DNA from 3 places in the Streptomyces sp. NPDC102360 genome. Region 1 is predicted to be linked to each of the others. Evidence: riboswitches for the same ligand, from Rfam matches in the RefSeq annotation. Region 1 holds a riboswitch; each other region holds the start of a gene.
The links. Region 1 has a riboswitch for cyclic di-AMP ahead of ACIRHA_RS33310 (transglycosylase family protein). Riboswitches for the same ligand answer to the same signal wherever they lie in the genome.
Positions count from the first base shown of each region.

Region 1 (4,204 bases):
AGCGGGTACGCGGAGACGAGCTCCTCGTAGTACTCCGTCATCTCGGCGGCGGAGCGCTCCTTGCCCTCGAACTGGTACTTGCCGTCCTTGTAGAACTCGGAGGCGGCGACGTCGAGCGCGAGGGCGATCTGCTGGCCGGGAACGTAGCCGGCCTCCTTGATGGCCTCGAGGATCAGGTCGAGGGCCTCACGGTTCGAGCCCAGGTTCGGGGCGAAGCCGCCCTCGTCGCCCAGGCCGGTGGCCAGGCCCTTGCTCTTCAGGACCTTCTTCAGCGTGTGGTAGACCTCGGCGCCCCAGCGCAGGGCCTCGGAGAAGGACTCCGCGCCGATCGGGGCGATCATGAACTCCTGGATGTCGACGTTGGAGTCCGCGTGGGACCCACCGTTCAGGATGTTCATCATCGGGACCGGCAGCAGGTGCGCGTTCGGGCCACCGAGGTAGCGGAACAGCGGCAGGTCGGAGGCCTCGGAGGCGGCGTGCGCGACGGCGAGGGAGACGCCGAGGATGGCGTTGGCGCCGAGCGAGCCCTTGTTGTCGGTGGCGTCCAGGTCGAACATCGCCTGGTCGATCAGGCGCTGCTCGGTGGCGTCGTAACCGACGAGCTCCGGGCCGATCTGCTCGATGACGGCGAGGACGGCCTTCTCGACGCCCTTGCCCTGGTAACGGTTGGGGTCACCGTCGCGGAGTTCGATGGCCTCGAAGGCACCGGTGGAGGCACCGGACGGAACGGCAGCACGACCCGTGCTGCCGTCGTCGAGGCCGACCTCGACCTCGACCGTGGGGTTGCCTCGGGAGTCCAGGATTTCCCGGGCTACGACGACGTCGATGGACGGCACGAGCATCTCCTTCTTGGATGTGACGAAGCTTCGCGGGCACCGTCGGACAACGGGTCCCGCCCCCCTGAGCGTAACCGGCCCGGGGGCATCGGCCATCCGAACGCCCGTCTCTTGGACAACGCCGACAGCGAAATGTTCCTTAACGGAACAAAAACAGCGACCTCCCTCCCGGCTGTGCCGGGAGGGAGGTCGCCGAAGTGAGCGGCCCGTGGGGACGGGGTGCGGCGGGGCTCGGCGTCCGCCGATGCCGAGCCCGTACCTGGTGGTGGTCCTGTGCGGACCGGGTGGCCCCTGCGCGGGGCCGGACGTCTTAGCTGAGGTGCAGCTGCTGACCCGGGTAGATCAGGTTGGCGTCCTTGACGATGTCCTTGTTCTTCTCGAACAGCTGCTGCCAGGTCGTGTGGTGCGCCTCGGCGATCTTGCTGAGGGTGTCACCGGACTCGACCTTGTACTCGCCGTCACCCTTCTCGACCTTGTTGCCGGTCGGGGTGGTGACGGTGTCCTGCTTCGGAGCCTGCTGCTTGGGGGCCTCCTGCTTCGGGGCCTCCTGCTGCTGCGGCTGCTGGCGCTGCTCGGAACGGTCGGCGCGCTGCTGGGTCTCCTGCTTCGGAGCCTGCTGCTGCGCGGACGAGTCGTCGCCGCCACCCTCGTTCGGGGTGGAGGAGAGGCCCGAGCCGCAGTTCGGCCAGGCACCGTTGCCCTGGGAGGCGAGAACCTTCTCGCCGACGGCTATCTGCTGCGCCTTGGACGCCTGGTCGGCGGTGGAGGCGTACTGGTCGCCGCCGTAGGCGGACCAGGTGGAGGACGAGAACTGCAGGCCACCGTAGAAACCGTTGCCGGTGTTGGTGGACCAGTTGCCACCGGACTCGCACTGCGCGACCTGGTCCCACTCGGACGTGGTGGCGGCGGAGGCCGAGGTGGCACCCATCAGCGGCACGGCGACGGCGGCAGCGGCGACTCCGCCGAGCGTGGCGACGCGAATGGCCTTGGACGGGCGGCGGTGCTTGCTCTTGGACGAAAACAGCATGGAGATATCCCCTCACCGACGCCTGCGAGGTGAGCTGTCGGGTTCGGACCAGTGAGTGTCCGGCCGCGCATCCTTGTGCGCTGCTTAACCCCAAGCCCGTCCGGTTTTCCGGATGGGCGGCTTACCTGGGTCCCCCGCTCCTGCCTACGGCGCTTACGCGTCGACTGTTCCCGTACGGACGTTGGCAGGATTCGGCGTGACGTCCATCGGGGCCCGCTGAAGCGAGCGGTCACGAACGTAAGCGGTCGATCCGTCCGATTTCAAAGTCGATCAGGGGCTTTGAGACCCATGTCTCACTCGATCGACATCGGACAAAACCCCTCAACCAGCCCGAACTCCCTTTAGTTTTTGTCCGTTACGTCCCCAAGATCCAGGCTCTGACCAGGAAGGATGAGGTCTGGGTCGGTACCTACCGTCTCCTTGTTCCGCTCATAGAGCGCGTCCCACCCGCCGTGCACGTTCTGAGCCTCCGCGATGTCCCAGAGGTTGTCGCCGGCGTGGACCTCGTACGTGTCACCGTCGCGCTTGTCGTCGCGCGAGGCGTGACGCCCCTCTCCCGTACGGGAGTCGGAGCCGTCGTCGCCGGCGCGGTCGCCGCGGTGGCGGCCGGACGTGGTGTCGTCCGACGCCTCGCCGGAGGGGGAGGCGGACGGCGGGGCCGTCTCGGGGGCGGCGTCGTCAGAAGGCGCGTGGGACTTGTCACTTGAGGGGGTCGAGGACTCCTCGGCCTTGTCACCGGTGTTACCGGAGGTATCGCCCGACACATGGGAGTCGTCGGCTTCGTCGTGACCCTTGTCTCCCGAATCGGCTGAATCGGCCGAATCGGTCGCGCTGTCTGTCGCGTCCGCGGAGCCCGTCTTGTCGGCGTCCTTGTCGGCTTCACCATCGGCGCCCTCGTCCGACTTGTTGTCGGCATCGGTGCCGGAGGGCTCGGACGCGGACTCGGATGACGAGTCGGACGACGAGTCGGATGACGACTCCGACGGCTGCGGCGACGCGGACACGCCCGGATCGACGTCCGCCGAATCGTCGTCCTTGGTGAGGTCCGCGGTGAGCGAGCACATCGGCCAGGCACTCACGCCCTTGTCGTCGAGAACCTTCTCGGCGACGGCTATCTGCTGCGAGCGGCTGGCCTGGTCGGCACGCGGGGCGTAGTCGAGCCCCCCGTACTGCTCCCATCTCTCCTGCGTGAACTGGAGGCCGCCGTAGTAGCCGTTACCGGCGTCCAGGCTCCACTGCCCGCCGCTCTCGCACTCGGCGAGCTTGTCCCACGCCTGCGTGGTCGCGGCGCTCGCGCCGCTCGCGGCGAACAGCGGGATCGCGATGGCGCTGCCGGTGACTCCGACGGCGACGACGAGAGCAGGGGCCTGACGGGGGCGACGGTGTCGACCGTTCCCGGAGAGCATGCGGTTGCCTTTCGCGAGACTGATGCTGCTACGTGCGTACTGCGTGCGACGGATGGTGAAAGTGGAACCAGTTGTGCGCGTGTCGCGATGATCCGTGAACGTAGCTGCACTCGAACGCCTGTCACAAGTCGATCAGGCGTAGATCACGTGAAAGTCACATTGTTGACGGCCCGTCAGCTCCGGCCGGATTCTGACGCGGCGTGAACTCCACCGGGAGCGTGCGCAGTCCACGCATGATGAGCCCGCCACGCCACCGCAAATCGGTAGGTTCCACCGCAAGTCGCAGGTCCGGCAGGCGCGTCAGGAGCGTGCCGAGAGCGGTCTGCCCCTCCAGGCGCGCGAGCGGGGCGCCGAGGCAGTAGTGGATGCCGTGTCCGTATCCGAGGTGCTGGTTGTCGCGGCGGGAGAGGTCGAGGGTGTCGGGCTCGGTGAAGCGCGCCGGGTCGCGGTCGGCGGCGGCGAGCACGACGAGAACCGGGTCGCCGACGCCGATCTCCACGCCGCCGATGGTCAGCGGCTCCCTGGCGAACCGCCAGGTGGCCATCTCCACCGGCCCGTCGAAGCGCAGCAGTTCCTCGATCCCCGTCTCCAGCAGGCCCGTCTCCCCCGCCGCGATGGACTGCTGCAGACGCTCGCGTTGGCCGGGGTGAGTGAGCAGGGCGTACGCGCCGTTGCCGATGAGATTGATGGTCGTCTCAAACCCGGCAAACAGGATGATGAAGGCGAGTGACGCGGCCTCGTTCTCCGTGAGGTGCTCGCCGTGGTCCGAGGCGCGGATCAGGCCGGAAATGAGGTCGTCGCCCGGCTCGTTGCGCTTTCGGTGGATGAGTTCGGCCAGGTAGGCGCGGATCTTCTTCACGGAGCGGCCCACGCCGCCGCGCGGTCCCCCGCCGTGGCGGATCATCATGCCCGCCCACTCGCGGAAGTCGTCCTGG
Region 1 is NZ_JBIWLG010000011.1:66,107-70,310, forward strand. It holds gene eno (phosphopyruvate hydratase) at 1-836, opposite strand, end outside; gene ACIRHA_RS33310 (transglycosylase family protein) at 1,147-1,863, opposite strand; cyclic di-AMP (ydaO/yuaA leader) riboswitch at 1,868-2,025, opposite strand; gene ACIRHA_RS33315 (transglycosylase family protein) at 2,205-3,269, opposite strand; gene ACIRHA_RS33320 (cytochrome P450) at 3,424-4,204, opposite strand, start outside.

Region 2 (4,204 bases), on a different contig from region 1:
GCCCTCCCTGGGCTGGCTGGACGTGAAGACCTCCGGAGACGTCGAGGTGCCGGTCATCGAGGCCGCCGTCGACGAGGAGCTCGCCCGGTTCGCCGAAGAGGGCCCGAGTCCCGAGGAAATGGAGCGCGCCCAGGCCCAGTTGGAGCGCGAGTGGCTGGACCGCCTGGGCACGGTCGCGGGGCGCGCGGACGAGCTGTGCCGCTACGCCGTCCTGTTCGGCGACCCGCAGCTCGCCCTGACCGCCGTGGGGCGCGTCCTGGACGTGACCGCCGAGGACGTCCAGGAGATCGCCAAGGCGCGGCTGCGCCCCGACAACCGCGCGTCCCTCGTGTACGAGCCGACCGCGCCCGCCGACACCGAGAACGCCGAGAACGCCGAGAACGCCGAGAACGCTGAGGAGGCGGGCCAGTGACCGAGCAGCTCGCGAACATGGACTTCCATCCCCGGCCGCAGGCGGGCGAGCCCAAGCCCTGGGCGTTCCCGGCCCCGGAGCGCGGCGCGCTCCCCAACGGACTGACGGTGCTGCGCTGCCACCGGCCCGGCCAGCAGGTCATCGCCGTGGAGGTGCACCTGGACGCGCCGCTGGACGCCGAACCGAAGGGCCTCGACGGCGTCGCGACGATCATGGCGCGGGCCTTCAACGAAGGCACCGACAAGCACTCCGCCGAGGAGTTCGCCGCCGAGCTGGAGCGCTGCGGCGCCACGATGGACGCGCACGCCGACCACCCCGGCGTCCGTGCCTCCCTCGAAGTGCCGGCCTCCCGCCTGTCCAAGGGGCTCGCCCTCCTGGCCGACGCCCTGCGGGCCCCCGCCTTCACCGACAGCGAGATCGAGCGCCTCGTCCGCAATCGCCTGGACGAGATCCCGCACGAGAGCGCCAACCCGGCCCGGCGCGCCGCCAAGGAGCTCTCCAGGCAGCTCTTCCCGGCCGACGCGCGCGTGTCGCGCCCGCGCCAGGGCACCGAGGAGACCGTCTCGGCCATCGACGCCGCGGCAGTGCGCGCCTTCTACGACCGGCACGTACGCCCCGCCACCGCGACGGCCGTCGTCGTGGGCGACCTGACGGGCATCGACCTGGACGCCCTCCTCGCCGACACGCTCGGCGCCTGGACGGGTGACACCGCCGAGCCGCGCCCCGTGCCGCCGGTCGTCGCCGACGACACCGGTCGCGTGATCATCGTGGACCGCCCGGGCGCCGTGCAGACGCAGTTGCTCATGGGCCGGGTCGGACCGGACAAGCACGACCGTGTGTGGGCCGCGCAGGTCCTCGGCACGTACTGCCTGGGCGGCACCCTCACGTCGCGCCTGGACCGCGTCCTGCGCGAGGAGAAGGGCTACACCTACGGTGTGCGGTCCTTCGCCCAGGTGCTGCGCTCCGCGCCCGACGGCAGCGGCGCCGCGATGCTCGCCATCAGCGGCTCGGTGGACACGCCGAACACCGGGCCCGCGCTCGACGACCTGTGGAAGGTCCTGCGCACGCTGGCGGCCGAGGGGCTCACGGATGCCGAACGGGACACCGCCGTACAGAACTTGGTGGGTGTCGCCCCGCTGAAGTTCGAGACCGCGGGGGCCGTCGCGAGCACCCTCGCCGACCAGGTCGAGCAGCACCTGCCGGACGACTTCCAGGCGCAGGTGTACCGGCAGTTGGCCGCTACGGGCACCGTGGAGGCCACGGCCGCCGTCGTGAGCGCGTTCCCCGCGGACCGTCTGGTCACGATCCTGGTGGGCGACGCCGCGCAGATCGAGGAGCCGGTGAAGGCGCTCGGTATTGGCGAAGTCACTGTGGTCGCCGGCTGAGCTCGTCTCCCGCGGCACCCCACGAAGCCCCGGCGCCGTCACTGGCCGCCGGGGCTTCGTGGCGTCGGTCACGATCATCCATAATCACCACACGTTCCCAAATGTCCGTATTGGCGTAGAGGTTGCCTGTCTGCCCTGTGGCGTGCGCTACAAAAGGCGGGTTCTGTTTGTTGATTCAAAGACGCCCCGCTTAGCGTTCGGTCCGGCTGTTCGCCAGACGTACGTCGCGCCCGCGACACCGGACAGTCATCGCCGAGTCCCCATGGTGCGAGCCAGGGGAGCCGGGGACCCACCGAAGTCCCTGGGGTGAATCGGGCGCTCTTCCCGTAGGGGAGGGAGTCTGTAGGAGACCTTCCTGCTCCGAACCCGTCAGCTAACCCGGTAGGCGAGAAGGAAGGAAAGGACCAGCCACTTCATGGGGTTCACCCGTGCCACCGGGAAGCACCGCCGTCCCAGCCGCCTGACGCGTACCACCGCTCAGTTCGCGGGCGTCGCCGCCATCACCACGACGGGCGTGGTGGGTGGCCTCGCCGCCCCCGCGCTCGCCGCCGACACCGCGACAGTCCCGCACGACGGCCTCACGCAGGCCGTCGCCATCGGCGACTCCCTGGCCGAGCAGATCGACGCGCAGGCCACCGCGCAGCAGAAGGCGGCCGCCAAGGCGAAGGCCGAGGCCGAGGCCAAGAAGAAGGCCGAGGAGGCCAAGCGCAAGGCCGAGGCGGAGGCCAAGAAGCGGGCCGCCGAGAAGGCCGAGAAGGAGCGCGAGGCCAAGGAGCGCGCCGCCCGCGAGGCCGAGCGCAAGCGCCTGAACAGCTTCGTGTCGCCGATATCCGGCTCGTACGTCTCCACCGCCTACCAGGCCGGCAGCGGACTGTGGTCCTCCGGCAGCCACACCGGCATCGACTTCCACGCCTCCAGCGGCACTTCGGTGCACGCGGTCGGCATGGGTACCGTCGTCGAGGCCGGCTGGGGTGGCGCGTACGGCAACAACGTCGTGATCAAGATGAAGGACGGTACGTACACCCAGTACGGTCACATGTCCTCGATCGGCGTCTCCGTCGGCCAGGACGTCACCCCCGGTCAGCAGATCGGCCTCTCCGGAGCCACCGGCAACGTCACGGGCCCGCACCTCCACTTCGAGGCCCGTACCGGCCCCGACTACGGCTCGGACATCGACCCCGTCGCGTACCTGCGACAGCACGGTGTGAACGTCTGACCCGCCAGGCACACTCCACGAAAGCCCCGGCTCATCGAGCCGGGGCTTTCGTGTGCGCGGGTCCGCGGTGTCCAAAAAATATCCCCGGATTCAGTTCTCTCGTCGGAAATTCAAGTCCGGTGGAATAGAGTCACGGGGTAAACGTTCCGGCCGCGTGTCATTCGCGCCCGACCGGGCGTCAATAGACCGCGTGTCGCGGGCATTGAGGCGGAGGTCGAGTCATGCGCATTCCCGCACAGTCGGTATGCACAGCGATCCGCGACGACATCGTCGCCGGCGTGTACGAGCGCGGTGGCAGGCTCACCGAGGAACTGCTCGCGCGTCGCTACGGGGTCTCGCGTGTGCCCGTCCGTGAGGCGCTGCGCACCCTGGAGGCGGAGGGGTTCGTCGTCACGCGCAGGCACGCGGGCGCGTGCGTGGCCGAACCCACCGAGCGGGAGGCGGCCGATCTCCTGGAGATCCGCACGCTGCTCGAACCCATGGCGGCCGCCCGCGCCGCGCAGCGCCGCACGGAGGCGCACCTCAAGGTGCTGCGCGGCCTGGTCAGGCTGGGGCAGGAGCGCTCCAGGCGAGGTCAGAGCGAGGATCTGCGCTCTCTCGGCAGTTGGTTCCACGAGACGCTTACTCAGGCTTCCGGCAGCCCCGGCCTGATCACCCTGCTCACCCAGCTTCGCCACAAGATTGCCTGGATGTACGCCGTGGAGAGCCCGGCCCGGCCGGCCGAGTCCTGGGCCGAGCACGGCGCCATCGTCGACGCCGTGGCGCGGGGTGACGCGGAGCGTTCCCGCGCCCTGACCGTCCTGCATGCGGAGCGGGCGGCGGCCGCCCACAGGCTGCGCGTGCCCCGCGCGGGCGAGCGCGTGAGGACTTCGCAACATGCAGTCAACACGGTGGGTCGCCAGCTTTAACAAAAGCGCCGTATACAAAGAAGTGCACTATTCGGCGAATGAATCGAATGAGGTGCGGATCAATTCCAGCTGCCTGGTTCCTCCTATTCTCTGTTGCCCAATTCGTGTCGCAATGGTGAACGAAAAAGCCGCGCGTCCCTCTTCGGGGCGCGCGGCTCAGCCGTACTGCTTTTGCCTTTGTGTCAGACGGTCTCGGGAAGCTCCTCGAGCCCCTCGGCGACCAGCTTCGCCAGACGGTCGAGCGCGGCGTCCGCGCCCTCGGCGTCGGAGGCCAGCACGATCT
Region 2 is NZ_JBIWLG010000002.1:985,907-990,110, reverse strand. It holds gene ACIRHA_RS13820 (M16 family metallopeptidase) at 1-412, shown strand, start outside; gene ACIRHA_RS13815 (M16 family metallopeptidase) at 430-1,797, shown strand; cyclic di-AMP (ydaO/yuaA leader) riboswitch at 2,038-2,200, shown strand; gene ACIRHA_RS13810 (M23 family metallopeptidase) at 2,213-3,013, shown strand; gene ACIRHA_RS13805 (GntR family transcriptional regulator) at 3,235-3,921, shown strand; gene ACIRHA_RS13800 (HPr family phosphocarrier protein) at 4,104-4,204, opposite strand, start outside.
Region 2: another riboswitch for cyclic di-AMP. It lies ahead of ACIRHA_RS13810 (M23 family metallopeptidase); the one in region 1 lies ahead of ACIRHA_RS33310 (transglycosylase family protein).

Region 3 (4,204 bases), on a different contig from region 1:
CGGCCGCGACGGCGGTCGCCGAGTACGAGGACCACGCGACGTCCCTCGCACTGCTGCGCCACCGCGGCCGCAAGGGCAGGGCCGGCGCGGACTACGTCGTACGGGAGCGGGAACTCCTTGAGGCGCTGTGGGCGCGGCGCCACTACGCGCGCCCGGCGCTCGCGTACGGCTCCCAGATCGCGACGCCGATGTGGCTGCCCCCGGTGTACGCGGTCCCACTGGCGCAGGGACCCGCGTACACCTACGACAACAACCCGTACCGCTACTGAGACGCCGCCGTGAGCCGGTCGAGCTCCGGCTGCGTCAGCTCCACGTCCGCCACCGCGAGCAGCGCCGGGAGCTGTTCGGTGTTCCGCGCGGACGCGATCGGCGCCGTCACCGTGGGCTGCGCGGCGAGCCAGGCGAGGGCGACCGTGGCGATCTCGGCGTCGTGCGTCTGCGCGATCTCGTCGAGCGCGGTGAGTACCCGCTGCCCGCGCTCGGTCTCCAGGTGCTTGCCGGCGCCGGCGGCCCGCGCGCTGTCGACCGTCACGCCCGGCCGGTACTTTCCGGTCAGGAAGCCGGACGCGAGCGCGTAGTAGGGAACGGCCCCGAGGCCGCCGCGCGCGGCGACGTCCTGCAGCTCACCCTCGTACGTGTCGCGCGAGACGAGGTTGTAGTGCGGCTGGAGCGCGACGTAACGGGCGAGGCCCTCGCGGTCGGAGAGGTCGAGGGAGTCCTGGAGGCGCTGCGCGGAGATGTTCGACGCGGCGATGTGGCGTACCTTGCCCGCCTTCACCAGCTCGTCGAGGGCGCCGATGATCTCCTCGACCGGGACCTCGGGCTTGTCGTAGTGCGTGTAGTACAGGTCGATGTGGTCGGTGCCCAGGCGCTTCAGGGAGGCGTCGGCCGCTGCCTTGATGTTGGCCGCGGACAGGCCCTGGAACTCGGGGTGCTGGCTGCCCTTGGTGGCGATGACGACGTCGTCGCGGCGGCCACGCGAGGCCAGCCACTTGCCGATGACGGTCTCCGACTCACCGCCCCGGTTGCCGTCCACCCACGCCGAGTACACGTCGGCGGTGTCGATGAAGTTGCCGCCCGCGGCGACGTACGCGTCGAGCACCTCGAAGGACGTGGCCTCGTCGGCGGTCCAGCCGAACACGTTGCCACCCAGGGACAGCGGGAAAACCTCGAGGTCGGAGGTGCCGAGCTTGCGCAGAGAAGGAGAGGAAGTCATGCCCCGACTCAACACCCGTACGGAATACGGTATTCCGCGATCACGCCGGAAATCGCCTCAAGAGACCCAAGCGGCCCAGTAATGGGCAAACCGGCAGCCCAGGCGTCGGGGGGTGAGCGCCAGGACTGCCGGAGTTCACCGGCTCAGAGCCCGCGAACAGGCTCTCAGGGAGAGGCTCTCAGGGAGAGGCTCTCAGGGGGTGAGGCCCTTTTCGCGCAGCCACGATGCCGGGTCGACGCCGGTGGACTGCCCGTCGGGGTGGACCTCCAGGTGGAGGTGCGGCCCGGTGACATTGCCCGTGGCGCCCACGCGGCCGATGACATCGCCGGTGCTGACCTTCTGGCCCGCGCTGACATTGAGCGAGGACTGGTGGCAGAACCACAGCTCCGTGCCGTCGTCGAGGGTGAGCACCGTGCGGTAGCCGTACGCGCCTGCCCAGCCGGCCTCCGTGACCGTGCCGGAGTGGATGGCGCGGATCGGCGTACCGGTGGAGGCGGCGAAGTCGAGGCCCGTGTGGTACCCGGAGGACCACATGGAGCCGGGCTGGCCGAAGGTGCCGGAGAGCGTGTACGAGGCGACCGGGAGCTTGAAGCTCTTGGCCAGCTTGGCGAGGCGCTCGGCCTCGGCCTTGCGGCGGGCCTCCGCCTCGGCCTTCTTCTTCTCGGCGAGCTCCTTGGCCTTGGCCGCGTCCTGCTTGGCCGCGGCCTCGGCGGCGGCCTGCTTCGCGGCGGCCTCCTCGGCGGCCTGCTTGGCGGTGGCGTCGGCCGCGTCCTGCTGCGTCTCGGCCTGCTGCATGATGCGGGCCCGCAGCGCCTCGCCGGCGCCGGTCTGCCCGTCGGCGGCCTCGGCCTGAGTGATACCGGCGCCGCTCAGCGGGGAGGCCGTGGCGCCGGAGTCCGCGTCGGAGTCCGAACCGTCGGACATCAACGAGCCCACGCCCGGCAGCGACTTGGCCTCGGGCAGCGAGTCCTTGACCGCCGACAGGTCGGGCATGGATATGTGGACGGCAGGCTTGCCGCCCTGTGCGGTGGCGATGCCGCCCGCGCCGACGGCGGCGACCACACCGACGCCGAGAACGGTGGAGCTGCGCGCGAATCCACCACGGCGGCGGGCTACGCGATGCCTGCCGCGGACGGAGGAGACGGACTCCTCGGTGGGATTCCACTCCTCCCAGGTCTCCTGCTCGACACCGAAGTCGTCTTCGGGTCCATAGAAGAAGTCTGGGGCAGGCCGGTTCGACGCCACGGGGGCGCTCTCCTTTCCTTCCTTCTCGCCTACCGGGTTAGCTGACGGGTTCGGAGCAGGAAGGTCTCCTACCGACATCGCGAGCTTCAACGATGTCCGATTCACCCCAAGTTGATGGTTCCCCGGTTCCCTTGCGGGATTAAGCGTGTGCGCACGGAGCCATCTCTTGTGACGGCTGGGACGACCGCGCTGCGTTATCGAACGTTAATAGACAGCAGACAGTAATTCCAAGCGCTTCCCACTGATCGTTCACGACTCTGGCCAGGACTTATCGGGACACCAGGGGGCGGATCGGGGCGAGTTGATCGCTCACCACAAACGTCCATCCAACTGATGGTGCGTCAATTGTTATGCGGAGCGACGCCGTTCGACTACGGTCGGCTACCACAGGTAACAACGATCAAGGAACTCAGCCCCGCCGCACGGCGAGCAGCGCCATGTCGTCCTTCGTCCCGTCGCCGGTGTGCGCGCGGACCTCCGCGGCGAGGGACGCGAGAAGTTCCTCGGGCCCCGGGAAGACACGTCCGGAGAGCCGGGCCGCCGGATCGTAGAAGCGGCCGCTCGCGTCGCGCGCCTCGGAGAGCCCGTCGGTGTAGAGCAGCAGCGTGGCCGCGGACGGGAACGCCGCCTCCACGGCCCGGTCCGGCCAGCTGCCGAGTTCGCTCATGCCGAGCGGCAGCGCCGCCTGGCACGGGTCGAGTGCGCGCACGGTGCCGTCGCCGAGCAGCAGCAGCGGGCTGGGGTGACCGCGGTTGAGGACGCGGACGAGCTCGACGCCGTGCGGGATCTCGACGAGCACCGCGGTGGTGAAGCCCTCGAAGTCGTCGATGCCGCTGCGCCGGGTGCCCTCGCGGGCCAGGGCCCGCTCCAGGCGCTGGGCGACCGCCTCCAGGGAGCCCTCCTGCTCGGCGGCCTCCCGGAACGCGCCGATGACGACGGCGACCGCGGCGACCGCCCCCATGCCCTTGCCGCGTACGTCGCCGACGATGATCCGGATGCCGTGCGGGGTGTCCTGGACCGCGTACAGATCACCGCCGATGAACGCGTCGGCCTGCGCCGCCTCGTAGCGCGCCGCGATCACGAAGCCGCCGAGCCGCTGGGCCGGCCGGGGCAGCACCGCGAGCTGCGCGGCCTGCGCGATCTCACGGGCGGAGGCCAGCTGCTCGTAGCCGCGGTACACGATCCGGTTGATCACACAGGCCAGGAGGCAGACGGTGGCCACGGTGACGATCTCGGTGACGAACACGGAGTCGAGGTTCCCCGTGTAGCGCAGGTGCACGGTGACGATCGCCCCGATCGACACGACGCCCGTCAGGATCGTCGCGCCGAGCGAGAAGAAAGGGGCGGCCACCAGAGGCGCCGCGCTGAACAGGGGGGCGCCGGGGAAGCCGCTGGGGGTGACGTACTCGTAGATCGCGCCGCCGATGACGAGCAGCAGGGGCAGCATCCGCAGGAAGAGACGGACGCTCACGGGGTCGGAGCCGTGCCGCCCCCGTCTCCCGCCGGTGCCTCCTGTTCGCTGCCCCACCACTCGTCTCCTGCCGTTCCCTGCCAGCTTCCGGCGTCTCACCAAGAGTTCCCGCACGGGGGCGCGGGGGCGAGCAGGGGTGGGCCGTACGGGTGGGGAAAGTGACGTGCGCAACACGGGTGACCGGGCGGGAACACACATGACAAGAGGCCGGAATCTCAGTGAGATTCCGGCCTCTTGTCTTCAGTAGCGGGGACAGGATTTGAACCTGCGAC
Region 3 is NZ_JBIWLG010000004.1:533,042-537,245, reverse strand. It holds gene ACIRHA_RS20850 (PrsW family intramembrane metalloprotease) at 1-269, shown strand, start outside; gene ACIRHA_RS20845 (aldo/keto reductase) at 263-1,216, opposite strand; gene ACIRHA_RS20840 (M23 family metallopeptidase) at 1,409-2,461, opposite strand; cyclic di-AMP (ydaO/yuaA leader) riboswitch at 2,473-2,617, opposite strand; gene ACIRHA_RS20835 (PP2C family protein-serine/threonine phosphatase) at 2,871-3,908, opposite strand; tRNA gene ACIRHA_RS20830 (tRNA-Met) at 4,177-4,204, opposite strand, start outside.
Region 3: another riboswitch for cyclic di-AMP. It lies ahead of ACIRHA_RS20840 (M23 family metallopeptidase); the one in region 1 lies ahead of ACIRHA_RS33310 (transglycosylase family protein).